One region of the Caballeronia jiangsuensis genome, then DNA from elsewhere that is predicted to be linked to it. Evidence: riboswitches for the same ligand, from Rfam matches in the RefSeq annotation. Region 1 holds a riboswitch; the other holds the start of a gene.
What was found. A riboswitch is a leader RNA that binds a small molecule or an ion and turns the genes downstream of it on or off. The one in region 1 is predicted to bind manganese.
Positions count from the first base shown of each region.

Region 2: another riboswitch for manganese. It lies ahead of mntP (manganese efflux pump MntP); the one in region 1 lies ahead of PQR08_RS17860 (sodium:calcium antiporter).

Region 1 covers NZ_JAQQDB010000015.1:110,022-125,341, reverse strand. Annotated here, with positions in the region: gene PQR08_RS17895 (flagellin) at 1-554, shown strand, start outside; gene fliD (flagellar filament capping protein FliD) at 750-2,288, shown strand; gene PQR08_RS17885 (flagellar protein FliT) at 2,310-2,609, shown strand; gene PQR08_RS17880 (FkbM family methyltransferase) at 2,807-4,915, shown strand; gene PQR08_RS17875 (acetyltransferase) at 5,142-5,804, shown strand; gene PQR08_RS17870 (tetratricopeptide repeat protein) at 5,930-8,233, opposite strand; gene vioA (dTDP-4-amino-4,6-dideoxy-D-glucose aminotransferase VioA) at 8,361-9,506, opposite strand; gene PQR08_RS17860 (sodium:calcium antiporter) at 9,777-10,787, opposite strand; yybP-ykoY riboswitch at 10,881-11,050, opposite strand; gene PQR08_RS17855 (ABC transporter substrate-binding protein) at 11,237-12,832, shown strand; gene PQR08_RS17850 (MBL fold metallo-hydrolase) at 12,839-13,912, opposite strand; gene PQR08_RS17845 (MerR family transcriptional regulator) at 14,018-14,440, shown strand; gene aceK (bifunctional isocitrate dehydrogenase kinase/phosphatase) at 14,473-15,320, shown strand, end outside.
Region 2 covers NZ_JAQQDB010000021.1:21,776-37,095, forward strand. Annotated here, with positions in the region: gene PQR08_RS21910 (thiolase family protein) at 1-877, shown strand, start outside; gene PQR08_RS21915 (DeoR/GlpR family DNA-binding transcription regulator) at 858-1,637, opposite strand; gene PQR08_RS21920 (2-keto-3-deoxygluconate permease) at 1,871-2,869, shown strand; gene PQR08_RS21925 (four-carbon acid sugar kinase family protein) at 2,866-4,149, shown strand; gene pdxA (4-hydroxythreonine-4-phosphate dehydrogenase PdxA) at 4,146-5,147, shown strand; gene PQR08_RS21935 (CoA transferase) at 5,202-6,581, shown strand; gene PQR08_RS21940 (FMN-binding negative transcriptional regulator) at 6,606-7,229, opposite strand; gene pdxR (MocR-like pyridoxine biosynthesis transcription factor PdxR) at 7,315-8,769, shown strand; gene PQR08_RS21950 (D-alanyl-D-alanine carboxypeptidase/D-alanyl-D-alanine-endopeptidase) at 8,846-10,468, shown strand; gene PQR08_RS21955 (MerR family transcriptional regulator) at 10,473-11,501, opposite strand; gene alr (alanine racemase) at 11,557-12,660, opposite strand; gene PQR08_RS21965 (DUF6632 domain-containing protein) at 12,836-13,264, shown strand; gene mntP (manganese efflux pump MntP) at 13,230-13,799, opposite strand; yybP-ykoY riboswitch at 13,808-13,979, opposite strand; gene PQR08_RS21975 (ester cyclase) at 14,094-14,540, shown strand; gene PQR08_RS21980 (hypothetical protein) at 14,537-15,025, opposite strand; gene PQR08_RS21985 (outer membrane protein assembly factor BamB family protein) at 15,102-15,320, opposite strand, start outside.

The DNA of each region.
Region 1 (15,320 bases):
GCACCAACGGTGCGTACACCACCGGCGGCACGATCACTTCGGTGACCGTGAAGGCCGACGGCAGCGGCGGCTTCACCTACGAGGACAACGCCGGCAATGCGTTCACGGGCTCGAACTTGTTCAGCTCCACGACGGGCGGCAACTTCACGCTCAACGGCGCAGCATTCAGCGGCGGCTCGGCTCCGACCTCGGGTACCCAAGTCACGGAAGTGGCGACCCTGAAGACGGCCGCATCGGTTCCGAACATCAACAGCATCGACGTTTCGGCAAGCGGTGGCGCAGCATCCGCGATCTACTCGGTCGACAACGCTCTCGCGACGATCAACACGCTCCAGGCAAGCCTGGGCGCCACGCAGAACCGCTTCTCGTCGGTCGCGTCGGCTCAGTCGGCTCAGGCGACCAACCTGTCGTCGGCTCAGTCGCAGATCATGGACGCGAACTTCGCGCAAGAAACCGCGAACCTGAGCAAGGCGCAAGTGCTCGAGCAAGCCGGTATCTCGGTTCTGGCGCAAGCCAACTCGATGCCGCAGCAAGTGCTGAAGCTCCTCGGCTAAGCAACATCGCAGATGCAGTAAGCGGCGCGCGAATTACTTGAAACGCGCGCCGTTCATGACGAAACGTCGCAACACAGAAGCAACGAAGCAGCAAGTCAGCGCACCGGGAGCTCGTCTCCCGGTTCGCGTTTGCGGAAAACCCAGCGTTTTTCGCCCACATTCAGACAAACGCCACACGCAACGAACGGAGTACACATGACCACCGTAGCCACGACCTCCACATCGGGCACCACTGTCGATCCGAACAGCGCCGTACAACAGGCTGCGCAGTCGATCATCAGCGGTTCGACGAATTCGACGATGGACGTGAACTCGCTCGTTTCGGCGCTCGTCAATGCGAAGGTCGCCGGACAGACCGCCGCGCTCACCAACAAGCAGACAGCCGACAACACGCAGCTCACCGCGGTCGGTTCGCTCAAGTCTGTCCTCTCGCTGCTGCAAAGCTCGCTCTCGAAGCTGGCCGACGGCACGTCCATGTCGTCGTTCACCGCGACTTCGGACGGCAAGGGTCTCACGGCATCCACCACCACCGGCGCGGTAGCAGGAAGCTATGCGGTCAACGTGACGAACATCGCGTCGGCGCAGTCGCTGACGTCCGGCGTCTTCTCGACGACGGACAATCTCGGCTCCGGCACGATGACCATCAAGGTCGGCAACAAGCAAAGCACGATCACGCTCGACAGCAGCAACAACACGCTCTCGGGCATCGCTAACGCGATCAATTCGGCGTCCGACAATCCGGGCGTCACGGCAACCATCGTCAACGGCACGGACGGCGCGCACCTCGTGCTGCGCTCCTCGTCGACGGGACTCGCCAACGCCATCAACATCGGCGTCACGCCGGACGCCAGCTCCACCAATTCGCCGATCAACAAGCTCGCGGTCACCTCGTCGACCACGACGACCGATCCCGCCCCGAACGATCCGAACAGCACGATCACCGTGCCCGAGCACACGACCATCGACGGCACGAATGGCTGGAAGCAGACGACCTCGGGCGTGGACGCGCATCTGACGGTCGCGGGCACGGCGATCACGAGCGCGTCGAATTCGATCAAGGGCGCGATCACCGGCCTCAACATGTCGCTCACGTCGGACTCGGTTGGCACCACGCAGAATCTGACGATCGGTCAGGACATCAGCGGTCAGAAGACGACGATCGACGCATTCGTTACGGCGTACAACAACTTCATCACGACGGCGGCGTCGCTCACGTCGTACGACTCGACGGCCAGCTCGCAAGGCGCGCTGCTCGGCGACTCGATGATGAACGCGATCAAGAACACGATTTCGAGCACGATCAGCAAGGGCATCGGCAGTGGGACCAATCAGGTGAACCTCGCGTCCATCGGCATCACGTTGCAACCGGACGGCACGCTGAAAACCGATGAAGACGCGCTGACCGATGCCCTCACCAATAGCACCAGCACGGTAGCCCAGCTGTTCAATTCGAGCAACGGCGTCGCGGCGCAACTGAACACGAGCCTGACGAGTTATCTTGCGACGGGCGGCCTCATCGACACCCGCACGACGGCCCTGAACGCCGACCTGAAGAGCATCTCGGATCAGCAGACGCAGCTCACCTCGTACACGCAGCAGTTGACCACTCAATACAACACGCAGTTCACGGCGCTCAACACGCTGATGTCGCAGATGCAGACTCAGTCGAGCTACCTGACGCAGCTGTTCGGCGGCACCAACAGCGCGGGCGCAATGGCCACGAACGCGAAGTAAGCGCGAATACCGGAGTCGAACATGAACCAGTACGAATTGATCCAGCACGCCTGGACACTGACCGAGGCCATCGAAGCCGCTGTCGCCGCGGAGGACTGGGTGAAAGCGGCCGAACTCACGCAGGCGCGCACGCCGCTCGTCATGCAGATCGGAGCGGAGCAGTCCGCCGACGCGCTCGTCATCATCCGCAAGATTCAGGCGAGCATCGAGTCGATGATGTCGCAAGTGCAAGAGGCGAACGTGCTGCTCTCGACCGGCTATCGCCTCGCGATGGACAAGGCAAATGCCGCTGGCCGATATCACCAGGCGGCGCGGTTCTGAACGTCACTGGGCGCGGTGCGAGGTCGAATCGGGCACGGTGATCGCGCCCCGCTGCCAGTCACACTCGTCTCGTGAATTGGCTCGTGTTTGCCCTCCAGTTCGACGCTTTGTCCGCGCAAGACCCTCGCTAGAATTTTGCTACACAGGTTACCCGTTTTCGGGCGACCGCCAACTAGCGAAACGGTCGAGGGACGCAGATGTCGCAATACGAAGCAGCCGAAAAAATGCATCAGTATTACCGGGATGTCTTCACCCGGGAATTCTCCTTTCCGGCGATCGGCAACCTGCCGCGGGAACTCGTCCAGACGGCGCTGAATTCGTGCGATACCGCCGCGCTCGCCGAACATCTGATGCCCGTGCACTCCGGGCTGCCGGCAAACAAGGACGCAGCGCTCAAACTGATGCTGCTGCTGATCTCGCAAGCGAACCTGGCGTTCGACGCTTCCCGCGACGGACTGCAAACGCCATTGCAGCGTCCGCTCGTCGATGCCATCAAGACCGGTGTCGATCGCGTGCTGAGCCTCGATCCGACCGAGCAATATGTCGTGATCGCCGCTCAGTTGCTGTATCGGCTCGGCGAAATCGAAGCGATGATCGCGCTGCTGAACCAGGTGCCCATGCTGGTCGAGAAATCAGCGACGCTGCAAATGATGATGTCGATGGTCTCGACGATCGCCGGCGACTACGAAGCAGCGCTGCCGTTCCTCGAACGACTCTTTGCGGCAAACGTGCAGGCGCGCAATCCGACGGTTTCGCTGATGGGCATGGCTTGCGCCTACAAGCTGGGCGAGCGTCCGACCGATCCCGTCGATTTCTCGATTCTCACCGCGCCGGTCGCCGCGCACGCTCCGTTGCCTTCATTGAATTGGCTCATCCGGCCTGAGGCCGGTGTGCGAAGCCGCCCGACCGCTCTGATCGCGTGCGATGAAAATTACTTCTTCGCGCATGCGCTCGCGCTGATCGGTTCGTTGCGCGAAACCAATGCAGAAGAACTGTGCGTTCACCTGCATCTCTACGCCCCGAATCCGAGTGTTCGCGCTTATGTGACGCAACTGTACGAGCGCTTCCCGGAATTGACGATCACCGCGACGTTCGAGGAACCGACCTGGGTAAAGGAAGGAGCGAACGTCTATTTCGCGTCGCGCCGCTTCGTGGTCGCGTCGCAATTGCTCGAGATGCTTAACGCGCCAGTGATGGTCGTCGACGCCGATTGCCTGTTCCGCAAAAGCTGGCGGAAGTGGATTGCCGAGCACGATCTGCATGCCGATGTGATCACCACCGACCTGCCGTTTGCGCCGTTCTGGGAGAAAGTGCCCGGCGGCTTCGTCTATCTCGCCCCGACGGAAATCAGTCGCCGCTATATCAGTCTGGCTGCCGCTTTGATCCAGCACAATCTGGCTCAGCACAATCGACTGTGGTTTCTGGATCAGATCGGTCTCTCGGTTGCATTCGACGAAGTGCTGGCCAATGCACCCGCCGGGTCGTGGCAAGGCGGAAAGAAGCTGTTCGATATCAGCCATTCGGATGATGCGCTGACCTGGGTCGTGACGACGGTCAAGCACTCGAAAGGTCGCTATCACGACTACAAGCGTTCCGTGCTGGAGCGGCAAGGCTGGCTATCCTGGAACACGCCCGGCGATATTTTCCAGATCCTCAGCGAGCGCACCCAGAAGGTCGATTTCATTCAAGTTGGCGCAATGGATGGCAAGAGCTATGACCCGATTCATCCTTACGTGAAGCAATTTGGCTGGAAGGGCATCCTCATCGAACCGCTCCCCGACATGATGGTCCAACTCAAGGCGAACTACGCCGGGACCAACGGACTGATCTTCGAGAACGTGGCGATCGCGGAACAAGCTGGCAGTTTCCCCTTGTACCGGGTTACACAGGAGACCATCCGCAAACATAATCTGCCGCATTGGCTCGGCGGAATGTCGACCTTCAGCGACACGAAACTGAAGGATTTTGAGGACTACGTCGAAGTTCAGATGGTCGAGGGATTGCCGTTGCGCGCTGTCCTCGATCGCAACGCGGTGTCGCACATCGACGTTTTGCAGATCGATACGGAAGGGTTCGATTACCGGGTATTCCGGCAATTCGATTTCACGGCATATCGTCCGAAAGTCATCAATATCGAGGTCGTGAACCTGTCGCAGGAAGAACATGCCGCGCTCGCGAGCGATCTCGTCGATCAGGGATACATCTTCTTCTACTACGAGATGGATCTAATGGCCGTCGATCTGCGATTCTTCGATGCAGCCTTGCCTGAGAAATTGACGATCGCCGAAGCGGAAGCCCTGGCTTGAATCGTTGACGCGCGCCAGTAGCGGCGCCGGTCGATCGGGCGGAGCAGACGGGCGCGGATGTGAATCCGCGCCCGTTTTCCGTTTACTCGCAGCCCTTTCCTCCTTGCCCGACGGCAGCGCTGCAAAACCTGCTCGTCGCGGGATCGCCTACAATCAATGACCCCTCGACAAAGTCGGCTCACACGCCATGGGTTATCTGAATTTCTCCCTCGATCTGGAGTGAACAATGGAGCGCATCGCAATCTATGGTTGCGGAGGTTCCGGCCGGGAGCTTCTGCCTCTGGCAAGAACTCGCGCCAGCCTTTCCGACGTCCCGCCGGATATCGTCTTCGTGTCAGACACGGCATGCGAAATCGGCACGGAAAAGAACGGTGTAGCCGTGATCTCGTTCACTGACCTCATCTCGTCCCGGCATAGAGACCGTGAGGTAATCGTGTCGCTCGGCTCGTCACCGGCGCGCCGATCCATCGTGGAACGCTGTGAGCGCGAGGAGCTGGTATTCGGGACGCTGGCTGCATCGACATACGTCTGTCAGGATGACGTGCAGGTGGGTGAAGGCGCCGTGTTCTGCGACTTTTCCATGTGCAGATCGAATGTGAGGATCGGTCGCCACTTCCAGTGCAACACCTATAGCTACGTGGCGCACGACTGCATCGTCGGCGACTTCGTCACGTTCGCGCCACGGGTATCGTGTAACGGGCGCGTCGTCATCGAGGACGACGTCTATATCGGCACCGGAGCCGTTCTGAGGCAGGGCTCGCCCGACAAGCCGCTGCGCATCGGAAAAGGGGCGACCGTCGGCATGGGCGCCGTCGTCACGAAAGACGTTCCGCCGGGTGTCACGGTCGTCGGAAATCCGGCTCGCCCGCTCGTGCGAAAGAAGGCTTGAGCGGCGGCCGGCACGAATGGCGCCGAGCATGAAGACTCGCCTGGGTCGCCTCAATGACGAAAGCCGCGGCGACTTCCCGTCTCCCGCGGCCATTCGAAACTACATCGACAAGCTCGTGCAATCGCTCAACCGTCGATCGGACTTCCGGTTGCGTCGATATGCGCAGCGGGCAGTCCGTCACACCATCGTTGCCACATCGTTCTGAATGCACGAGAGACGCCTTCGGCAACCACATCCGGCTGGAACACGGCCGACTGACGGCAGCGATCGCGCAGGCCCAGCCTGATTTCGTTGAGCGTGGCAAGCTCGCCCACGGTCGATACGGCCAATCGAACAAAATCGTCCTGATCTCGCGCGACGAAGCGATCGAGCCCGACATGCGCCGTCCATGCGGTCGAGGCGCGGCTGACGAGCGAGTCGCCGACCATCGTCAATGTCGGCACGCCCATCCACAGCGCGTTGAGCGTGGTGGTCGAAGCCGAATACGGAAATGCATCGAGGCACATGTCGACCTGATGGTGCTGCTGCAAATACACGGAGACGCTCGATCGCTGCCGGAACGCAAGCCGATATTGCGATATGCCCGCGTCGGCGAACCATTTGGTCACCCTCGCTTCATCGGACTGGTCACCCTCTCTGCGCATTGCGCCGATGAGCATCCTGGAATTCGGCACCGCATGCATCACTTTCGCCCAAAGCGCAATCACGTCCGGGCGAAGCTTGTTGATGCGGTTGAAGCTGCCGAAGGTGACATATCCATTGTGGAGTGCCGGCAAGAGGTTGACTGGCGGGCTGTTCTCCGCGGGGATGAACGGTCCGATCGCAGGCAGATGCACGATCTTTTCGGTGAGTTGACCGGACACCAGTTCAAGCGGCGCGAAAAAGCGATCGGCGAGGTAATAGTCGACCGTCGACAGCCCTGTCGTTGCCGGATAACCAATCCAGCTGGCCTGAATCGGTGCGGGTTTGCGGACGAAGGACAGCAGCCGGTTGCGACCGGTATGGCCCGACAGATCGACGAGAATGTCGATGCCGTCGGTTTGAATCGTGCGCGCGAGCTGCTCGTCGGACATTCTCGAAACCTGACGCCAGTGCGAAGTACAGGCGCGGAACCGCTGGGTCGTCGCGTCCTCGACCGTGTGGTTGTAGTAGATATAGGTTTGAATGCTCGAGTCGTCGGCCATGCTCTTCAGCACGGGCAGCACGTAAGACGCCACCGCGTGAGTGAAAAGGTCGCCCGAGACGAAACCGACCCGCAGGATTCGGCCGGGGGATCGATCGATTTGACGCTTCAACTGGAGCTTCGGAATCGATGCCTCGTGGTGATGTGCGAAGTTCCGATGCTCCGCGAGCAAGGCGCCCTGATCGATGTCCGTTTGATGCACGAGGCAGAACAGCAGATTGCTGTGGGAAGCGGCGTCGCCGGGGTTGACCTCGACTGCACGGCGCAGATGTTCTGCCGCCTCGGACATCATGCCGGCCTCGAGCATCAGCATCCCGAGCGTCCCGTGGTTTCCCGATGAGGACGGCGCCAGTTCGATGGCCCGGCGGCACGAGGCCACGGCATCGTGGAACCTTCCCAGGCCACCCAGCGCAATGCCCATGATGCGGTAAGCTTCAGCACGGTCCGGAGCGCTTTCCAGAATGGTCCGGCACTCGCTTTCCGCGGCGCCGTGCTGCCCCAGAACCACGAGTGTATCGGCGAGCAACACCCGAGTCTGAATGTCGCCCGGTTCCAGTTCGATCGAACTTTTCAGCGGCGCGACGGACTCGCCATGCCGGCCATCGCGATTGAGCGCAACACCCAGGCAACGCCACGCACTTCCGTCCTGCGGATAGCGCTGGGTCATGGTGGACGCGGCTTTGGCAGCGTCCCCGAACTGGCCTTTGTTGAACAAAGCCGAAAAGTGATTGATCTCGCGCGTCGAAGGGCGGCGGATTCCTGTCGCGCCAACTTTCCTGACCTTGGTATCGACGACCGGCGCCGGAGTCGGCGCGGCGGCAGGCACGAAGCTCACTTCGACCGCACCCGTCATACGTCTGATCAGGTGGTCCGCCAGGGGTCCTTCGAGTCCGTGCTTCTGACCGATTTCGAAAGCGATCCAGGCCGCCGACACCTGCTTGTCCTCGATCAGCGCGTTGACGTAGGCGAACCAGTACTGACCGTTCTGCGGTATTGCCCCGATGCTCGCTTCGAAGTGAGGCAGCGCCCTGGACGGACTGCCGGTTTGCACGTACAGCGTCCCAAGATGAAAGTTCGCGTCCGGCTGACCGGGCATTGCCGCCAGAATGCCGAGATACAGACGCTCGGCCTCGCCGTGCTCGCCGTTTTGCTGATGCTGCAGCGCGGTTTTCAGGGCGACGACGATATCCTGTTCGGACGGAGATGCAAGGGCGACGGCTTCGGCGAGCGACAGATGGCTATTCATGATGTTCTGTGTTACTTGGAATACCGCAAGTGTGCGGTCTAGGCATCAACGTTCATCTCCGAAGATGACGTCAGAAGGGGGCGTTGTTCGACCTATGACCTAAGCGCGGTCATCGGTGTCGCGCGGCTCAGCAGCTCTCGATGACCTCGACGATCCTGTCGATATCTGCCTCGGACAGCCCCGGGTAAATAGGCAGGCACAGCACCTTGGACGAGGCATCCGCCGCGCAAGGCAAGTTGCTTCGATGCGCTGACGGCAGTCCCCGATACATCGGGAAATCGGAGATCAGCGGATAGAAGTAGCGACGGACGATGATTTCCTGTTCGCGAAACTTGTCGTAGAGCGCGTCGCGGCTCAGCGGAAAGTCGGCATCGACTTGAATCGGGAAATAGGAATAGTTGGCCACCGTTTCGCCGCTGTCGCCAAGGCATCGGATACCTCGAACCTGACTTAGCAGCCTGCGATACGTCGCGTCGATTTTCTTGCGCGACTCCAGCGCGGCGTCGATGTGCTGAAGCTGCAGCATGCCGAACGCGGCGTTCACCTCGCTCATCTTGCCGTTGATTCCCGGCGCCACGACCGTGACTTCATCCACGAAACCGAAGTTCTTCAGATGATCGATTCGCTGTTTCGTTTTCGCGTCGGGACAGATGATCGCGCCGCCCTCGAACGTGTTGAACACCTTCGTCGCATGAAAACTGAGTACGGAGAGGTCGCCGTGCTGCAGCACACTGCCCGATTCGGTGCGCACGCCAAAGGCGTGGGCCGCGTCGTAGATGACCTTCAGGTTGTAGTTGTCCGCGATTTTCTGAATCGCTTCGACGTCGCAGGGATGGCCGTAGCAATGCACGGGCATGATTGCGGTCGTCTGCGGCGTGATCGCTTCCTCAATCCTCTTCGGATCCAGATTCAACGTGTTCGGATCGATATCGACGAACACCGGCTTGATGCCGTTCCAGAGCAGAGAATGGGCCGTCGCGACGAACGAGTACGGCGTCGTGATGACTTCACCGGTAATGCGGTGCGCCTGCAGAGCAGTGACGAGAGCAAGCGTACCGTTGGCGAACAGCGAGAGATACTTCACGCCGAGATAGTCGCATAGCGCCTGCTCAAGCTGGCGGTGAAACGGTCCACCATTGGTCAGGATCTTGCTCGACCAGATTTCCTGCAAATAAGGCAGGAACTCCGCGAGCGGCGGCAGGTGCGGCTGGGTGACGTAAATGCGTTCGTCGGTCCGTGGAGGAACGGCGCGAAGTTGTACGCTGGCGGACATATGGGTTTCCTGTCGGACCGAAGATGAGTGTCCGTCAAATTATCCGTTCGACGACCGCGATCCAAAGCCCGGAGATGAGGCGGGAAACCGTGCTACTTCCGGCAATGGCCCCCCGGGGCCGGCTGCGCTCGATCCGCCAGATTAAACGCCACGCCCTAAAGTTTTTTCTTTTCACGCCGATAACACTTCCAAGAACAACAAGAACAACGCGCCGATGTCCGGCGCGCTGCTTCGCTCTTGATGCCCGCTTCGGCGGGCATTTCTTATTTCTCAGCGCCCGAGCGTCAACGCGAGATACGCCGCGTACAGCACGCCATTCCCGAGCAGCGCCCACAGCACGACGCCATTGTCTTTCGCGTTGAACCGCAACCACGCCGCCGCCGCGAGCGTGATCAGCACGCCGGTCAGCACCTCGATCCGCGGCTCCCACGGCGTCAACATGATGCCGATTCCCGGCAGCAGCGTCCCTTGAAACACCATCGCCCCGGTGATGTTGCCGAACGCGAGCGTGTCCTTCCCTCTGCGCGCCCACATGATGCTGTTCACCTTCTCGGGCAATTCCGTGGCGATCGGAATGATGATGAGCGACAGCAGCAGCGCCGAAATCCCCAGCGCATGCGACACGCCCTCGACGCCGTGAATGAATCCCTTCGCGCCGCCGACGAGCAACACGATGCCGACGAGAAACTGCAGCATGATCGTGCCGAGCGACGTCTTCAGACCGAGACGCGACGCGAACAGGGCCTCGGGCGCTTCCGTTCCATGCCCGCCTTCGACGAGCTTCGCCGAAGCCCTGAACGTCGAAATCACATAGACGACATAGACTCCAACCAGCCCGGCCGCAAACAGCGCACGCACCTCCCACGCATGATGCGGCACGAACATCGCGGCGCACGCGATCAGGAACGCGCACAGGAAGAAGTTGAGATCGCGTGTGAAGCCGCTGCGCTCCGGCGTGATCCGTCCACGCAAGCCGCGCGACTTGAGAATCGCGACCGTCATCAGGCAAGTGGAAAGGGTCGCGAGCATGAGCGGCGCACCGAGAATCGCGCCGACGCCGATCTCTTCATTGACCGCACGGCTCGATGTACCGCCGAGCAATGCGATGATAGGCACCGTCGTCTCAGGCAACGCCGTGCCGACCGCCGCGAATAGCGATCCGGTCACGCCCTCGGAAATGCCGAGCCGTTCGCCGAGATGTTCGAGCGCATTCGTGAAAAGCTCCGAGGCGACCAGAATGATCGCGAGCATCAACGCGAGTTCGAGGAAGAGCATCGTCATGCGGCACCTCGCATCGAAACATGCGACAGGCGCGCAAGCGTGCGCGAGAGACAGGGATGTTGTAGTTGTGGGGACACGATGATTCCACGGCCGGACGTCAAGCGAACCACGATGCGCCACGCGCCGTCCGACCAAGAACGACATAGCGCATCGATGGTCTCGCCAAACCGTTCTGGTCGAACGCGCCACGGCAGCAGAGCCGAGGATGTTGACGCGTTCTCCTTCGCTCACGAAGGAAGGCTACTCCCCAAAGACGGCGCAAGTTTAGCCTGCTGCGCCCGGTTTGGGCAAGCCGCGCATGTGCGGCAGAGAAATGTCATGAATATGCGTATGCCGATCGAATCGTTGTCGGCGCACGATGCATTCGCTAATCTAGCCGCGCCGGGCGCGTCGCTTGCTGCGTGCGCGCCATGCTCATCCACGAACAAAAATGAAGATCGGGAGATCTCATGCGCCTGAAATTTTTTGCCGCAGCCGCCGCAGTGGCATGCTTCGCCACGCCGATGCTTGCGCTGTCCAAGCCGCTTACCGTCTGCACCGAATCGAGCCCGGATGGCTTCGACGTCGTGCAATTCAATTCGCTCGTGACGACCAATGCGTCGGCGGATGTCATCTTCAATACGCTCGTCTCCTACGACGAAGCCACGAAGAAGGTCGCGCCCTCGCTCGCGGAAAAGTGGGACGTGAGCAGCGATGGCCTGACCTACACGTTCCATCTGCGTCCGAACGTTCAGTTTCAGACGACCGACTATTTCAAGCCCACGCGTCCACTCACCGCCGACGACGTCGTCTTCACGTTCGAGCGCATGCTGTCGGACAGCAATCCCTGGCACAAGGTCGCGGGCGCGAGCGGCTTTCCGCACGCGCAATCGATGGGTCTCGTGAAGCTCATCAAGGCCGTATCGAAAGTCGATGACCACACCGTGAAATTCGAGCTCAACGAGCCGAACGCGACCTTCGTGCCGATTCTCACGATGGGATTCGCCTCGATCTACTCGTCCGAGTACGCCGACAAGCTGCTGAAGGCGAACCAGCAAAACGATCTGAACAGCAAGCCCATCGGCACCGGGCCGTTCGTGCTGAAAAGCTATACGAAGGATTCCGTGATTCGCTACGACGTCAATCCGGCGTACTGGGGTCCGAAGCCGAAGATCGACCGCCTGATCTACGCGATCACGCCGGATGCGTCCGTGCGCGCGCAAAAAATCAAGGCGGGCGAATGCCAGATCACGCTGTCGCCGAAGCCGCAGGATGTGCTCGACGCGAAGAAGGACAAGTCGCTGAAAGTAAGCGAGGCGCCCGCGTTCATGACGGCGTTCGTCGCGCTCAATACGCAGAAGAAGCCGCTCGATAATCCGAAGGTGCGTCAGGCGATCAACATGGCTTTCGATCGCACGACGTACATGAAGACCGTGTTCGACAACACGGCCACGCCCGCGGTGAATCCGTATCCGCCGAATACGTGGAGCTACGACAAGAACGTCACGGCGTACAAGTATTCATCCGCCGATGCGAAGAAGCTGCTCGCCGACGCGGGCTTCCCGAACGGTTTCGATACGACGATCTGGGTGCGCCCGAATGGCAGCGTGCTGAACCCGAATCCGAAAGCCGGCGCCGAACTGCTGCAGGCGGACCTCGTGAAGATCGGCGTGAAGGCGCAGGTGAAAGTGATCGAGTGGGGCGAACTGATCAAGGAAGCGAAACAAGGTCAGCACGACATGCTGTTCATGGGCTGGGCCGGCGATAACGGCGACCCGGACAACTACATGTCACCGCTCTTCAGTTGCAACGCGGTGAAGTCGGGCATCAACTTCGCGCGCTACTGCGACAGCCAGCTCGACAAACTCATCGCCGACGGCAAATCGACAGCCGATGTCGCGCAGCGCACGAAGGCGTATGTCGATGCGCAGAAGATCATCCACGATCAGGCGCTGTGGATTCCGCTCGTCTATCCGACGGCCGCCGCGCTCACGCGTGCGAATGTCAGCGGCTATAACGTGAGTCCGTTCGGGCGCGTGAACTTCGGCGGCGTTTCGGTGCAGTAAATATTGTCAGGCCGGCGTGAAGCGGATCACGCCATCGTCGCCGGTCTGACGCTTCAACGTTCCATCGAGCCAGAGCAGGTTCAGATGCGCGAGCGCTTCGCCGAGCGCGAATGTCATCTGATGAATGTCGAGCTTGCGCCTGAACATGATCGGCACGATATCGGCGGCGCTGCAGGGTTTCGCGGCGCACGCCTCGCGCACTTCCGCCAGCCGCGCGCGATGATGCTCGCGCAATTGCCCGATGCGCGTCTGCACGCCGCGAAACGGCTTGCCGTGCGACGGCAGCGCGAGCGTATCGGCGGGCATCGTTTCATAACGGCCGAGCGATTCCAGATACAGCGCGAGCGGATTGCCTTCCGGCTCGACCGCGAACACGGACACGTTCGTCGAGATGCGCGGCAACACCATGTCGCCGGAAATGAGCAGCTTGTCGGCCGCGCAGAAGAGCGCACTGTGCTCCGGCGAATGGCCGTAGCCCGACACCACTTCCAAGTTGCGCGTGCCGATACGAATGACATCGCCGTTGCGGATGCGCCGGTATTCCGCGGGAATCGACGGCACGAGCGTCGGGTAATAGCTGTCGCGCTTGCGCAAGGCATCGAGCGAGGCTTCGTCGGTCAGACCGTGTGCCGCGAAATGCGCCGCAGCGCGCTCGCCGCCTGCGTTGGAACCGTCGCCCGCGGCCATCACGCGGCCCATCGCGTATTCGCCCAGCGAGATCCACAGGCGCACGTTCCAGCGTTTTTTGTCGCCACCGTTGCAGATCCAGTCGGCGAGGCCCAGATGGTCCGGATGGCAATGCGTGACGATCACGCGCAGCACCGGCAGACCATCCAGCACGGAGTCGAACACGCGCTCCCAGCTGGCGCGGATCGTGTCGCTCGAAATGCCGCAATCGACGACGGTCCAGCCCTTCACGCCGTCGATTTCGTCGCGCAGCAGCCAGAGATTGATGTGATCGAGCGCGAACGGCAACGGCATGCGCAACCAGAACACGCCCGGCGCCACTTCCTTGACGCCGCCCGATTCGGGCAGTGCGTCGGCGAAAACATAATCGAGCTGGTGTTCGAGGGCGTTCATTCGGTCCGTGCCTCCGGGTTTGCGCCGCGTTGCAATTTGGCGAAGTTGACGATAACGTAAACATCCATTCTAACGTTGCGCGCGCATTTGCGCTGCCGGCCCGCGATGACTCAGCCGACGCACTACACCATCACCGAACTGGCGCGTGAATTCGACATCACGCCGCGCGCGATCCGCTTCTACGAGGATCAAGGCCTGCTCGCGCCGAAGCGCGAAGGCTCGAACGGCCTGCGGCGCGTGTATTCGCCGCGCGACCGCACGCGCCTCAAGCTCACGCTGCGCGGCAAGCGGCTCGGCTTCACGCTGTCGGAAATTCGCACGCTGCTCGATCTCTACGACTCGCCCACCGGCTCGACCACGCAACTGCAAGCCTTCGTCGATACGATCGCGGCGCATCGCGAGGTGCTCGAACGTCAGCTCGAAGACCTGAACACGACGCTCACCGAACTCGCCGCATACGAGGAACAAGGCCGCGCGCTGATCGCAGCGGGAACGGAAAAGCGCGCACGCAAGCCCAAAGCGGCATGACGTGACCGCCACACGCGAAGCGAAGGGTCGACATGAATCATTTCCCCAAGCTGCTCTCGTCGCAAATCGGCTTCGATGTCGCGCAGACGATACTCGAAGGGTTCGAGCATCATTACCGCGTATTCCGCGAGGCCGCGATCGACGCGAAGGGTCTCTTCGAGCGCGGCGAATGGCTCGCGTTGCAGCAACTGGCGCGAAACCGCATCGCGTCGTATGACGATCGCGTCGCGGAGTGCGTGACGTCGCTCGAAGACGAATACGACGCCGAGAACATCGACGACGACGTGTGGCAGCAGATCAAGCTGCATTACATCGGCTTGCTGACGACGCACCGGCAGCCCGAATGCGCGGAGACGTTCTTCAATTCGGTTTGCTGCAAGATTCTGCATCGCTCGTACTTCAACAACGATTTCATTTTCGTGCGACCGGCGATCTCGACCGAATATATCGAGAACGACGAACCCGCCGCGAAGCCCACGTATCGCGCGTATTACCCGCAGAAGGACGGCCTCGCCGCGACGCTCGAACGCATCGTCACGAACTTTCAGCTGGAGCCGCCGTTCGAGGACTTGCCGCGCGACGTGCAGTGCGTGATGGACGCGATGCGCGACGCCTTCGGCGATCTCACGCCCGCGCCGAATTTTCAGATTCATGTGCTGTCGTCGCTGTTCTTCCGGAACAAGGCGGCGTATATCGTCGGGCGCGTCATCAACGGCGATGCGCTGCTGCCCTTCGCCATCGCGGTCCGGCACACGTCGCCCGGCCTGCTCGCGCTCGATACCGTGTTGCTCTCGCGCGAGCAGGTGCTCATCATCTTCAGCTTCTCGCACTCGTATTTTCTCGTCGACATGGAGGTGCCGTCGGCGTTCGTGCAGTTCCT
Region 2 (15,320 bases), on a different contig from region 1:
GGTGGCGTCGGGGCAGGCGGAAACGGCGCTCGTCGTCGGCGTCGAAAAGCTGTCGCACGAAGACAAGGCGGTTTCGTTCGGCGCGTTCGCGAAGGCCGTCGATCTCGATGAGCCGCTGCCCGAAGGCGTGACGACCGGAACCGGCTCGCTCTTCATGGACCTGTACGCCGCGAAGGCGCGCAAGTGGATGGAAAAGACCGGCGCCGAGGCGAGCGATTTCGCACGCGTCGTCGTGAAGAGCCGTCATGCGGGCTCGCTGAATCCGCACGCGCAGTTCCGCAAGGAAACGAGCGTCGAGGAGGTGTTGACGAGCCGCATGGTCAGCGATCCGCTGACGCTCTTCATGTGCTCGTCGATCGGCGACGGCGGCGCGGCCCTGTTCATCTGCTCCGAGGAATTCGCCGCGAAGCACGACATTCGCCCGGTGTACATTCGCGCGAGCTCGATCGTATCGGCGAAAGCGGATGGCTCCGGCGAACTCGTCGCGGTGCGTGCGGCGCGCGCGGCGTATGAGGAAGCGGGCATCGGACCGGAGGATGTGCATGTCGTCGAATTGCACGATGCCTCCGCGCCCGCCGAACTCATTCACTACGAGAACCTCGGTCTGTGCGCACCCGGCGATGCACCGAAGCTGATCCGTTCCGGCGATACCGGCATCGGCGGAAGGATTTCGGTGAATCCGAGCGGCGGCCTGCTGTCGCGCGGGCATCCGGTCGGCGCAACGGGCGTCGCGCAGATCGTCGAACTCACGGAGCAGTTGCGCGGCCGGGCCGGCGCGCGGCAACGTCCGGGCGCGAAGGTCGCGCTCGCGGAGAACAACGGCGGTCAGCTCGCGGGCGATTCGGCCGTCGCGCTGGTCACGATTCTTTCGACGTAAGCTCGGCGCATTCCACCGTCACATTCCCCCGCTCCTCGAAGCGCGCGAGAACCGGCGCTTCGGCCAATGCATCGGTGACGAGCGTCCAGTCGCGCTCCAGCGGCGTCCAGTGCTGCTGGTTCGCGCGTTCGAGCTTGTTGGACGTGACCAGCACGAACACGCTCGCCGCCTGGCCCGCGATGCACTCCTTCAAAAACGCCTGCTCCGCCGTCGCTTCGCAGAGTCCGCGTCCCGCGACGACGCCGTCCGCGCCGAGAAAAGCCTTGTCGAACGTGACGCGCGTGAGCGCCACCTGCGCGATGGGCCCGAGCGTGCTCATGCTCGATGGCCGCACGTCGCCGCCGATCAGCGTCACACGCACGTCCGCCGACGCGAGCACATTGACCGCGAGCAGATTGTTCGTCACGACGTGCACTTCCGAGCGGCCGGCGAGCGCGCGCGCGAGCGCCGCGTTGGTCGTGCCGCCGTCGAGGAAGATCGTGTCGCCGTCCTGCACGTGACGCGCCGCCGCGCGCGCGATCGCTTCCTTTTGCTCGCGAAAACTCTCGCGCCGCGTATCGAGCGATTCTTCCGGCTCGTGCATGCCCACCGATGCCGCGCCGCCATACGTGCGCACGATGCGCCGCTCGTCGGCGAGCGCGCGCAGGTCGCGGCGCACCGTCGCCTCCGACATGCCGAAGTGATCGCACAGCGCGGCGACATCGTTCATGCCGGAGAGCACGGCCCTGAGCATGGCTTCGCGGCGTTTCTCGACTTTCATCCTGTTCCCTGAGTTCTTTTCGGTTCTGACGGCGACGCACAGTGTAGCGAACCGGCCGGGTCCGTCCGATGCTTGCGGTTATTCGAGCGTATCGCGATCGATTTGATCGATTCGATCAGGATAAACACGCACGACGACCGGTTTGCGCAAAACGAACCGGAGGGCTACACTCCGAATTGCCCGGTTCAATCACTTTATGATCGAACCGGGCAGAAACCACTCTGGAGACATGTATGGCTCAGATTCATATCAAGCGCGCCGTCGAGCGCGTGCCCGGCGGCATGATGATCGTCCCGCTTCTGATCGGCTCGCTGATCGCGACGTTCGCGCCGAACATGCCGAAGTTCTTCGGTTCGTTCACGAACGCGCTCTTCACCGGATCGCTGCCGATTCTCGCGGTGTTCTATGTCTGCATGGGCGCAAGCATCGACGTGAAGGCGACGCCCTATCTGCTCAAGAAAGGCGGCGCGCTGTTCGCGACGAAGGTCGGCACGGCGATCGTCGCGGGCATCGTGCTCGGGCATTTCCTCGGCGAGCAGCCGGTCACGTCGGGCCTGTTCGCGGGCATCTCGACGCTGGCTGTCGTCGCCGCGATGAACGACACCAACGGCGGCCTCTACATGGCGCTGATGGGCCAGTACGGCCGCTCGGAAGACGTCGGCGCATACACGATCATGTCGCTCGAATCCGGCCCGTTCCTGACGATGGTCACGCTCGGCGTCGCGGGCCTCTCGGCGTTTCCTTGGCCGACGCTCGTCGGCAGCATTCTGCCGCTCGCGGTCGGCATGCTGCTCGGCAATCTGGATCGCGAGATGCGCGAGTTTCTCGGCCGCGCCGTCCCGGTGATGATTCCGTTCTTCGCGCTGGCGCTCGGCGCGAGCCTCGATCTGCACAAGGTCTGGCAAGCCGGTCTGCTCGGCATCGGCCTGGGCTTCGCGGTCGTCGTCGTGACGGGCATTCCGCTGTACTTCGCGGATCGTCTGACGGGCGGCACGGGCGTGGCGGGCGCGGCGGCGGCGAACACGGCGGGTAACGCGGCCGCCGTTCCGGCGCTGATCGCGGCGGCCAATCCGGTTTATGCCGACGCGGCGAAGTCCGCGACGCTGCTCGTCGCGGCATGCGTGGTCGTGACGGCGATCGTGTCGCCGATCCTGACGGCGTCGATTGCAAAACGCGTGAACGCGCGGCTCGATGCGCGTTCGTCGTCGAAGACACGCGAGGCCACGCAATGAAGAGCTTGCTGATCGTCGCCGACGATCTGTCGGGCGCGGCCGATTGCGCGATCCCCTTCGCGGCGGCCGGCCTGCAAACCGTCGTCTCGCTCGATGCGGATGCATCGCACGCGAACGCGACGGTCATCGCCGCCGACACCGACACGCGACGCCTCACGCCCGCCGACGCCGCGAAGCGCACGGCGAGCGCATGGCAGACGCTGCGCGCGCCGGGCCGGCGTCTCTACAAGAAGATCGATTCGACCTTGCGCGGCAACTGGACCGCCGAAGTCGCGGCGCTGACGCGCATCGCCGGACCGGCGATCGTCACCCCCGCGTTCCCCGCGACGGGCCGCACGGTGCGCGATGGCCGCGTGTTCGTGCGCGGCGTGCCGCTCGAAGACACCGAAACGTGGCAACTCGAAAACGCCGGGCAGAACGCGGGATTGCGCGGAATGCTCGACATGGTGGGCCTGCGCGTTGCGCATGTGTCGCTGGATTCGTTTCGCGCCTCGCCGCAGGATGTCGCCGCGATGGTCGCGTCGGCGGCGGCATCGGCGCATGGCATCGACGCGATCATCGTCGATGCCGAAACCGGCGACGATCTCGCCGCGCTCGCACGCGTGACCGCGTCGATCGACGCGCCGTTTTTCTGGGTCGGCTCGGGCGGGCTCGCGCGCGAACTGGCCGCGTTGCCCGATCTCTTCGATGCCGATGCTTCTCCGCATCCGGCAAGCTTGATTGACCCGGCGCAAGGCCCGATCCTCGCGCTCGTCGGCAGCCTCTCCGCGATTTCCGAGCGTCAATGCGCGCTGCTGCGCGCCGAAGCCGGCGTGCGCGAAATGATCGTGCCGCCCGCCGTGTTGCGCGATGGCGCGCGTCATCCGCAATGGCTCGCGTGGCATGAACGGATCGGCGATTCGGTGCGCGACAGGCAGGACGCGATCGTGCGCATCGGCCGCGACGACGCGTTCGATCCCGCCGAAGGCGCGCTGCTCTCGAACGCGCTCGCGGCGCTCGTCGCGCCTCACTTCGACGCGCTCGGCGGACTGATCGCGACCGGCGGCGAAACCGCCCGCGCGATCCTCGCCGCCGCGAACGTCGGCAGCCTCGAACTCGTGCGCGAAATCGAAGCGGGTGTCGCGCTCGGCCGGCCATCGGGCGGCAAAGGCCCCTCGATCGTCACGAAAGCGGGCGCGTTCGGCAGCGAGCACGCACTGCTCGGCGCTTACCTTCATTTGCGCGGCGCGGATATTCCCATCGCGCGCCAGCACACGACATCACCAGACGAAAGATCATGAACAACACTCTCCCCGTTATCGGCATCACGATGGGCGACGCGAGCGGCGTAGGCCCGGAAGTCGTCGTCAAGAGCCTCGCGCACGATGCCGTTTATCAGCAGTGCCGTCCGCTCGTGATCGGCGATGCGCGCCGTCTCGAGCGCGCCAACGCACTCGTCGGCGGCAAGGCGAAGGTGCGGCGCATCGCGGATGCGACCGAAGCGCGTTATGAGCCGGGCGTGATCGACTGCATCGATCTCGGCCTGATTCCCGACGATCTGCCCTTCGGCGAACTGTCCGCCGTCGCGGGGGATGCGGCGTATCAGTACATCGCGCGCGCCGTTGAGCTGGCGCAGGCGCATCAGATCGACGCGATCTGCACCGCGCCGCTCAACAAGGAAGCGCTGCACGCGGGCGGCCACAAGTTTCCCGGCCACACGGAGATGCTCGCGCATCTGACGGGCGTCGACGAAGTGTCGATGATGCTCGTCGCACCGCAGTTGCGCGTGATTCACGTGACGACGCACATCGGCATCATCGATGCGATCCGCAAGATCGAGCCGGGTCTCGTGCAGCGCACGATCGAACGCGGCAACGCGACGCTCGTGAAGGCGGGCATCGAGAAGCCGCGCATCGGCGTGTGCGGGATCAATCCGCATGCGGGCGAGAACGGGCTGTTCGGCTATGGCGAGGAAGAGGAAAAGATCATTCCGGCCGTGAAAATCCTGCAGGAACGCGGGCTCGATGTGACCGGCCCGCTGCCCGCCGATACGCTCTTCTATCGCGCGGGACGTGGCGACTTCGATCTCGTCGTCGCGATGTATCACGATCAGGGGCACGGTCCCGTGAAGGTGCTCGGCCTCGAAGCGGGCGTGAACGTGACGGTCGGGCTCGATGTGATCCGCACGTCGGTCGATCACGGCACGGCGTTCGATATCGCGGGCAAGGGCATCGCCGATGAAGGCAGCATGCTCGAAGCGCTGCGTCAGGGCGCGGAACTGGCGACGCGGCGCCATTGAATGCGGTTGGCGCGATAATGGGTGCTCCACACGAAGCACGCGCGCCGACCGACCATGACTTCCTCCCTCGATACGCTGCACGACATATGGCGCATCGCCGGCTTGCCCGACGATGCGCTTTCTTTCATCGACCTTCCGGGTCGCGATCCGGTTTTTCCTTCCAGCTTTGCGATCGGCGCGGCGGCGCAGGCGACCATCGGCGCGGCGGCGCTCGCGGCTTGCGAGCTCGGCGCGCTGCGTGGCGTTGAGCGGCAGCGCGTGTCGGTCGACATGACGCATGCGGCTGTCGAATGCACCGGAGCGTTCACGGTCGATGGCAAGGAGCCGGAGACGTGGGGACGCTTTTCCGGGCTGTATCGATGCGCCGATGGCTACGTGCGCATCCATGCGAACTTCGAGCATCATCAGGATGGCGCGCTGCGACTGCTCGGGCTCGATCCGCAAACGGCGACGCGCGAGGATGCCGAGCGCGCGTTGCTCGCATGGCGCGGTCGCGATTTCGAAAACGCGGCGGCGGAGCGCGGGCTCGTCGTCACGATGCTGCGCACGTTCGACGAATGGGATGCGACGCCTCAGGCGCAAGCCATCGCCGCGCAGCCGTTGATGACGATCACGCGTATCGGCGATGCGCCGCCGCTCGCATTGCCGCCCTTGTCCGCCGATGCGCGTCCGCTCGACGGCCTTCGCGTGCTCGATTTCACGCGCATTCTCGCCGGGCCGGTCGGCGGCCGGGCGCTTGCCGCGTTCGGCGCGGACGTGATGCTCGTGAACGGGCCGCATCTGCCGAATATTCCTGCAATCGCGGATACGAGCCGGGGCAAACGCTCGGCGTTGCTCGATCTTCGCTCGCCTTCGGATCGCGACACGCTCTGGCGTTTAATCGACGATGCGCATGTGTTCGCGCAGGGGTATCGGCCGGGCGGGATCGCGTCGCTGGGTTTCGGTCCGCAAGAGGTGGCGGAGCGCAGGCCGGGGATCGTTTATACGTCGCTGACCGCGTACGGCACGGATGGTCCGTGGGCCGAACGGCGCGGCTTCGATTCACTCGTTCAAACTGCGATGGGATTCAACGCAGCCGAAGGCGAAGCGGCGGGCGAAAGCAAGCCGCGTCCATTGCCGATGCAGATGCTCGACATGGCGAGCGGCTTTCTGATGGCGTTCGGCGCGGCCGCCGCGCTATGGAAGCAGCAGCGCGAAGGCGGAAGCTGGCATGTTCAGATATCGCTCGCGCAGACGGGGCATTGGCTGCGTGGACTGGGGCGCGTCGAGGATGGATTGAAGACGGCGAAGCCGGATTTCGCGCCGTATGTCGAGCGGTATGAATCCGGCTTCGGCGAATTGATGGCCGTGCGGCCGAGCGCGCAACTGACGCGAACGCCTGCGGGCTATGCGCGCGATTCGGAGCAACCGGGGACATCGGCGGCGCGGTGGTGACGAGCGTTTGCTAAAGCGCGATCGTCACCCGGCGCGCGACATCGCCTGAGCCAGTTCTTCATTTCCGCGCGCCTGCAAAGTATCGGCGGCGTTGATGCGATCGCGCGTCTCCTTGTTCTGGCTCAGCTTCGATTTGCCCACGATCGACGTCACGGCAATCTCGATGCCCACGATATTGCGCAGCATGCCATCGATGAAGTCTGGCTCCGAGTCGCCCATCTTCCACGGCTTCGGCTCGCTCGCCTCATGCCGACGCGTCAGACGCGCGACGAGTCCGCGCACGAACGGTTCGTCGTCGCGCACGGTGAGCACGCCATGCGCATGCACGACTTCGTAGTTCCAGGTCGGCACCTGCCGATGCGCCTCATGTTTGCTCGGATACCAGTTCGGCGAGATATAACCCTCCGCGCCGCGAAAAATCACCATGACCGGCGTGCCGGTCGGGCACCGCTGCCAGATATCGTTGGCGCGCGCGACATGCGCCGTGAGCAGTCCGTGCGTGCCTCGCTCGGGATCGAATTCGAACGGAATGTGATTGGCGTCCAGACCGGCGTCGTCATGCGTGACGAGTATTCCGAGCGCATGCGCGCGAATGATCCGATGGAGTTCTTCGGGACGAGTCTCTGCGAAGTGCGGCGGGATATACATCGTGAATGCTCGGCAAAGGTGACGGAACTCCGTCACTATCGCCCGAAACAGGCACAATAAGAAGATCCAGTTTCGGTTGTTTTTCATGGTCCAGTTGAACAGAGCCGGCACGGGGCAGCGCATCTACGATCTGCTGCGCGCCCAGATTGCCGACGGCACGCTGCCCGCGGGCGCGTCCGCGCCATCGACGCGCGCGCTGGCCGCCGATCTGGGCGTCTCGCGCACAACCGTCACCGCTGCCTTCGAACAACTCGCCGCCGAAGGCTTCCTCGTCACATCGGCGGGCCGCGTCGCGCGCGTCGCCACGCCGCCGGTGCCGCTCGCGCCGCCCGGTCCGACGCGCGTTGCCCGCACCGCGCCCGCATTATCCGCATACGGCGAGCGCGTTTCGACGCTGCCCATGCCCGTGCTTCATCAGACGAAGCAGGGCAGCGTCAACTTCCTGTACGGCGCGGTGTCCTCGCGCGACTTTCCTTCGCTGATCTGGAAGCGGGCGTATCAGGCCGAGCTACTGCATCAGCCGGACAGCCTCTACTACGTCGCGCCCGAAGGCGATGCTTCGCTGCGGGGCGCGTTGCAGGCGTATCTGGGACGTGCGCGTGGGCTCGTCTGCGACAGCGAACAGATCGTCGTGGTGAACGGCACGCAGCAGGCGCTCGATCTATGCGCGCGCGTCCTGCTCGATCCCGGCGATACGTTCGCGTTCGAAGACCCCGGCTATCTGATCGCGCGCCATTGCTTCGAAGCGTCGGGCGGCGTGCCGCTGCCTGTTGCCGTCGACGAACATGGTCTCGACACGCGCCGTCTCCCCGCCGATGGCCGCGCGCGGCTCGCTTACGTGACGCCCTCGCATCAGTTTCCGCTGGGCGGCGTGTTGCCGGTCGGACGCCGGCTCGAATTGCTCGAATGGGCGCAACGGCACGATGCCTGGATCATCGAGGACGACTACGACGGCGAGTTCCGTTACGGCCAGCGCCCGATCGATGCGTTGCAATCGATCGATTCGAATGGCCGCGTGATCTACATCGGCACATTCTCCAAGGCGCTTTCGCCGCATCTCCGGCTGGGCTACATGATCCTGCCGCACGATCTCGTGCCGGTGTTCCGTCAGGCCAAGAGGCTGAGCGACCGGCATTCGGCGGTCATCGATCAGCGCGTGCTCGCATCGCTGATCGAAGGCGGCGCGTATGAACGTCATGTGCGGCGCGTCCGACGCGAATACGAACGGCGTCGCGCGGCGTTGCTCGATGCCATCGCGCATCTTCTGCCGCAGAGCGCGCAGGTGACCGGCACCGCCGCCGGGCTGCATGTCACGCTGTGGCTGCCGTTTCTCGATTCGAAGGATGAGGCCGCGCTCGTCGCCGCCGCGCATGCGAAGGGCGTGGGCGTCTATCCGGTATCGCAGCTTTATGCCGCGCCGACCGTCGATGCGCGGACCCGGCCCGCCGGTCTGATTCTCGGTTATGCGAGCGTGCCGGTCGATAAGATCCGCGAGGGAATTCAGATTCTCGCCGGCGTGATCGGCCAGTCGAAGCGTTGAGCCGACGCTTTCGCTTTGTATTCCGAATCCGCGCGTCCTATGCTGATTCTCGGTAAATAACGAAGGGAACAAGACCATGCGCGCGCGAATCCTGGCTGTCCCGTTGTTGATCGCATCCAGCCTTCTCGCCGCGAGTTGCGGCGGCGGTTCGTCGGACGATCCCATCGATCAGGTGATGAAAAAGCCGCGCTACACGAGCGCGAACTCGCAATGGTCGATGGTCGTGATGGACGCCACCACCGGCGAAACGCTCGCCGCGCTGCAACCCGACACGCTCTCGTTCACCGGCTCCGTGCGCAAGCTCTACTCGGTGGGCAGCGCGCTCAATATCATTGGCGCGGATCATCGCTTCGAAACGCCGGTCTATCGCAACGGCACGCTCGACGCATCGGGCAAGCTCACGGGCGATCTCATCCTGAAGGCTTCCGGCGATCTCACCTTCGGCGGGCGGCAGAAACCGGACGGCACCATCGATTTCACCGACTTCGATCACAACGAGGCGCGCGCCTTCGACGGCGCGATCCTGACGCCGGAAGATCCGCTGACCGCCATCAACCAGCTCGCGCAACAGGTCAGGGCGGCGGGCATCACGTCGGTCAGCGGCGATGTCATCGTCGATGACAGGCTCTTCGATGCGTTTCGCGTGCCCAACGGCAACGTGCTCATCTCGCCGATCCTCGTGAACGAAAACGTGATCGACGTGACGCTCGCGCCGACATCGGCCGGACAGCCCGGCCAGCTCGACTGGCGCCCGCGCACGAGCGCGATGACCATGCAGGGCGCGACGCTCACGACGGCGGCCAATAGCGCGGCGGACATCGTCACATCGGGCGATGCGCTCGACGATGGACCGCTCAGTTGTCTCGCCGCGCCCGGCTGTCACGGCACGATCTCGGGCGCAGCGAGCCTCGCCGCGCCCGCGACGATCCCGATGGGCTACACGTCGCCGCTCGTCGGCAACAATCTGTATGTGAGCAACCTGCGTGTGGAAGATCCGCCGTCGTTCGCGCGCACCGCCTTCATCGACGCATTGACGCGCGCGGGCGTCAGCGTCTCGGCGCCCGCCGTTCAGCCGAATGACCGAAGCAGGCTGCCATCGGCGCAAAGCTATTCGAGCGCGACGCAGGTGGCGAGCTTCACCTCGCTGCCCTACTCCGAAATCGCCAAGCTGATCCTCAAGGTAAGCCTGAACACCGGCGCCAATCTGAGCCTGATGTATCAAGGTCTCGCGCAAGGCGCGCGCACGGTCGATGCCGCGCTCGTCGCCGAACGCCGGTATCTGACGGGCACGCTCGGGATCGACGGCGCGGGCTTCGACTTTCCGACGAACGGCAGCGGCTCGCCCGACAGCCGTGCGAGCGCGCGCACGACCGCGACGCTGCTCACCGTGATGAGCCGCCTGCCGATCTATCCGGTGTATCGCGACGCGTTGTCGATTCTGGGCATCGACGGCTCGCTCGCGGCCATCGGCCGGGATGTCGTCGGCAAGGAGCACATCAGGGTGAAGAGCGGCGCGACCGTGACCAACGGCCAGATGGTCGCGATGAACATGGCGGGTTACATGGACGCGAAGAGCGGGCGGCGCCTCGCCTATGCGCTTTTCGTCAACCACGCCGGACCCGTTCAAGCGCTGACCGACACGCTCGAAGTGTTCGACGACGAAGCGACGATACTCGGCATCGTCTGGGCGCGGTATTGAGGCATTACTCGGTGCTTTCGAGACGCCTCATCGCGTCGCGCATGAAGCCGAGCAACGCCTCGTTCGTCCACGATCCCCTGGTCAGCTCCGGCTCGTTTTGCAACGCATGCCGGATCTTCGCGTGCGTCGCGCGATCGTCGCCCGCGTAGCTGCGAAAGAGCGCCATCCAGCGTCGCGCCAGATCCTGCGCACGCGGCGAATCGGGCGTTGTGCCTTCATCGATCGCATCGCGGACATCGGCCATCAACTCCGGCCACGCCATCGCGTGCCTGCCGTAGCTCTCGCGCAGGAAGTGGAACTCCGCCGGGGACAGATAGCGCTCGTAGATCGCGATCTTCGTCGCCGAGAAAGCGCGGATCACATAGTCCCGCAATTCGGGCGATATGCCGATGCTCGCCTGCATCGACGGTTCGTTGTCGTGCATGCGGTTCAGCTTTGAAAGCAGGCGCGGATCGTCGTTCGTATCGCGTGCGAGCAGCGTCATCCAGCGGTCGGCGAGCGCGCGGGCACGCGCGTCGTCGGCCGGCACGCCCGCGTCCATCAGCGCGCGCGCATCGGCGATGAGCGCCGTCCATTCGGATGACTGCGTGTGCGTGTTGCGGTACATAGGCAGGCGATCGAGTTCTTCGGGCGAAAAGTAGCGGTCGAACATCGTCATCAACTCCAGCGTATTGAGCCAGTCGGCCAGCTCGGGCTCCTTGCCGTCGATCAGCATGCCGCGCAGATTTCCCAGGCGGTCGCGCAGACGCGCCGCCTTCTCGATCTGATGATCGAGCATGACGATCTGCCGCGCGATGAGTTCGGCAAGAGGCGTATCGGGCTGGGAGAGATAAGCGCCGATGTCGGCAAGCGAAAGGCCGAAACCGCGCAACGCCTGGATCCGGTGAAGCCGGGCGATGTCGTCGCGGTTGTACAGGCGGTAGCCGTTATCGGCGCGCGCTGAAGGTGTGAGCAGGCCAATGGCGTCGTAGTGATGCAGCGTGCGGACGGTCAGTCCGCTCTTCTTCGCCAGTTCTCCTGTTTTCAACAGCATGCGAGCCTCCGTTCAGTGCGCACGAAAGAGGCTAGAACCTTACGCTACGTGAGGGTCAAGCGGAATGTGCTTCCGGCTCGTTCGTCACGCCGGCGTCGATGCTCACCGGCACGCGCCGCGCGAGCGCGCATACCAGCTCGTAGCCGATCGTGCCGGACGGCTCGGCCACTTCGTCCACCCTGACGTGTTCGCCCCACAGCTCCACCGACGAGCCGATGCCCGCCGCCGGGCACGGCGTCAGATCGACGGTAAGCATGTCCATCGACACGCGTCCGACGATGCGCGTGCGCACGCCGTCGATCATCACGGGCGTGCCGGTCGGCGCGTGACGCGGATAGCCGTCCGCGTAGCCGCATGCCACTACGCCGATTCGCATCGCGCGATCCGCCGTGAAAGTGCGGCCATAGCCGATCGTCTCGTTCGGCGCGAGCGTCTGCACGCCGATGATGCGGCTTTCGAGCGTCATCGCCGCGCGCAATGCGAAGCCTTCGATGTCGCGCGCGCGGCCCGTCGGCGATGCGCCGTAGAGGATCGTGCCGGGCCGCACCCAATCGCGATGCGCGCGCGGATGCCACAGCACCGCCGCCGAATTCGACAGCGAGCGCGTGCCGGGAAGATTGCGCGTGGCGACATCGAATTCGTCGGTTTGCCAGTCGATCGCGCCATCGTCCGCGTTGGCGAAGTGGCTCATCAGGCCGATCGAGCCGACCGCCTCGATGCCCGACGCACGTTCCCACGCGGCCTCGAACTCGCCCGGCCGAAAGCCGAGCCGGTTCATGCCCGAATTCATCTTCAACTGGATGTCGATGCGCTCGCGCGGCCGCGACGTTTTCAGCAACGCGAGTTGCTCGTCGCAATGCACCGTCACCGTGAGGCGATGACGATCTGCCGTCTCGACGTCCGCGGGCTCGAAAATGCCTTCGAGCAGCAGGATCGGCTTTTCCCAGCCGAGTTCGCGCACGCGCACGGCTTCGTCGAGATCGAGCAGCGCGATGCCGTCCGCTTCCGCGAGCGCCGGATAGATGCGCTCGATGCCGTGACCGTAGGCATTCGCCTTGATCACAGACCAGACGCGCGACGACGGCGCCAGGCGTTTGACGAGTTGGAGGTTCTGACGAACGGCGTCGAGATGAATGCGCGCGGAAATCGGACGTGGCATGACGTGCTGGACAAAAGTTCGAAGGCAGTGAATAGATGAATCGTATCGGCCAAATGGCAGTCGTTGTTATTTTATTTACGCCGTTTTTTGGTGAATACATCTGCCGACCGCAACGCCGTCCGGGCGCACTTCGCGGTATCGTGCGCTCATGTTTCGCGCCGCCGAGGATTTCGCCATGAACGACGCCCGCCGTCTCGCTTGTCTGCGCATCGTGCTCGTCATCGTCGGGCTGATCGCGTTGTTCGGCGTCTTTCCGCTGATGCTGCTCTGGCCTTCGGGATGGGCGTGGGAAAGCGCCCACGAGGGCCGCTCCGAATATGCGCTGATGATCGTCGGCATCTATGCGACGCTCGGCGTGTTCCTGCTGATCGCGTCGCGCGCGCCGATGCGGCATCTGAGCCTCATCTGGTTCACGGTCTGGTCGAGCGTCGTGCATGGCGCGATCATGGCCGTGCAATCGTTCGGCGGCGCGGGTCATCTCGGTCATCTGGCGGGCGATGTGCCCGCGCTTTTCATCGTCGCCGCCGCGCTCGCCGTCTTCACGCCGCGCGGCGACAAGGCGCGCAGGCTCAGCTCAGATAGCCGAGATGCTCGGCCAGAATGACGCTGCCGACGCCGATCAGAATCAGCCCGCCGACGATTTCCGCCCGCTTGCCGATCGTCGCGCCGACGAGCCGCCCGACCATCACGCCGATCGTCACCATCAGCATGGTCGCGAAGCCGATGGTCGCGGCGGTCGAGAAGATATCGACATCGATGAACGCGAGGCCCGCGCCGACCGCCATCGCGTCGATGCTCGTCGCAAAACCGGTGAGCGCAAGCACCCAGAACGAATGCGAGTTGGGCTTTTCCTCGTCGTGGGGCGCTTCGCTGAAGCCTTCGCGGATCATGCGCGCGCCGAGCACGAACAGCAGGCCGAACGCGATCCAGTGATCCCAGGCCGTCACGTACTGCGCCGCCGCCTTGCCGAGCGCCCAGCCGACGAGCGGCGTCAGCGCCTCGATCACGCCGAAGATCACGCCGGTCTTCAACGCTTCCGCGATGCGCGGCTTGTGCAGGGTTGCGCCCTTGCCGACCGCGGCGGCGAATGCGTCGGTGGACATGGCGAAGGCAAGGAATATTGTGGAAGCGAGATTCATCGGGTAGCGCTCTGGTCGGGCAAGATGGAACGACAGAACGCGCGCCCGACCGGTCGCGAATTCTGTCGATGGTCTTGCCAACCTGTGATGGTTGCTCATGCCACGGTCCGAACGACCGAGCGTGTTGACATGAGCGCCTTTCCATTGCGGAAAGGCCGGCTACTCCCCAGCGAAGAAACGAAAGCTTAACACGGCTTAATGACCGTTCCTGCGTTTATGGGATGCGTTGAGGTACAGTGAGCGGGCAATGCCGCCGTTCCCACCTCGTGCAGACAGCACCGTGAAGGAGGCACCATGCCGGCAGCTCACCTGACTCAATCGGCCGCGCGCGAAACGGTCGAGCGTCTCTATCGCGCGTTTTCCACGAAGGATGTCGCGCTCTTGCGGCAGGCCGTCACGCCCGACTGGCAGTACATTCCCGAGCCGCCTGGACAGAAGCCCGGTCCGGATCAGATGATCCCCATCTTCGAAGATCTCGCCAACGCGCTGCCCGACATGCACATCGAGATTCTCGACATGCTCGTTCAGGACGATCGCGTAGGCGTGCGCGCCGAAGTGAGCGGCACGCAATCCGGGCCGTTGCTGGGCATCGCCGCGACCGAGAAGCCGATCCGCTTCGCCATTCATTCGTTTCACGAACTGCGCGACGGACTCGTGTCGAAAACCTGGCATCTCGAAGACTGGCTCAGCGTGTTCCGGCAACTCGACGCCGTGCCGCCGAGAGTCAATCCCCCGGTCTAGCCGCGCCGGATTCGCGTCTTCGCGCCCGGCAACGCGTTCGCGCGCAGGACATGCTCCACGCACAATCCGACGAGCGTCGCGTCCAGCCGCTCCAGCGCGCTCGCCGCGGCGCGCAGTGCGGGCACATCCGTGCCAAACGAATCGAAGAAAAGCCATTCGCGCTGCCGCGCCGCGACCCGCGCCTCTTGCGCTGCCGCGCACAACTCGCGCATGCGCGCGAATCCCGCGGCGCGCGCCTTTTTCTCCAGCATGCCGACGAGCGCTTCGAGGGGCTCGCGCGCGTCACGGGCGACGCTCGTGCGTGCGTCGTCGAAGAGCGAAAGAAAACGCAGCACGCTGCCCTGCAAACGCCGATGCGCATCGACGAGATCGCGTATCGATTCGGCCCGCTCGTGGTCGCGCGCCGCCTTCACGGTGATGATGGTCGCGCCGTAGCCGCCGTCGGCCACTTCGCGGCCCGGTGCGTCGATAGATGGAGTCGCCATGATGCCCCGTAACCCGATGCAGTCCGTTATATCTACAAGAATATAACGCATCGTGATTCCGGTGCGCGATCTCTCCTTATTTCGGCAATAACCCGAACACGGCGACAGCGTTTTTCGTGCCGACATACACCTTGCCGTTCGCGATCATCGGCGTGATGAACTTGTTGCCCTGACCGAACTGGTCGCGCGCGCCCGCATCGTTGCTGCTGTAGAGCTGGCGGCCGAGATTGGTCGCGTCGTACGCGCGCAGGGCGCCCGTCGTGCCGTTCTGCGCAACCCACAGGATGCCGTTGGC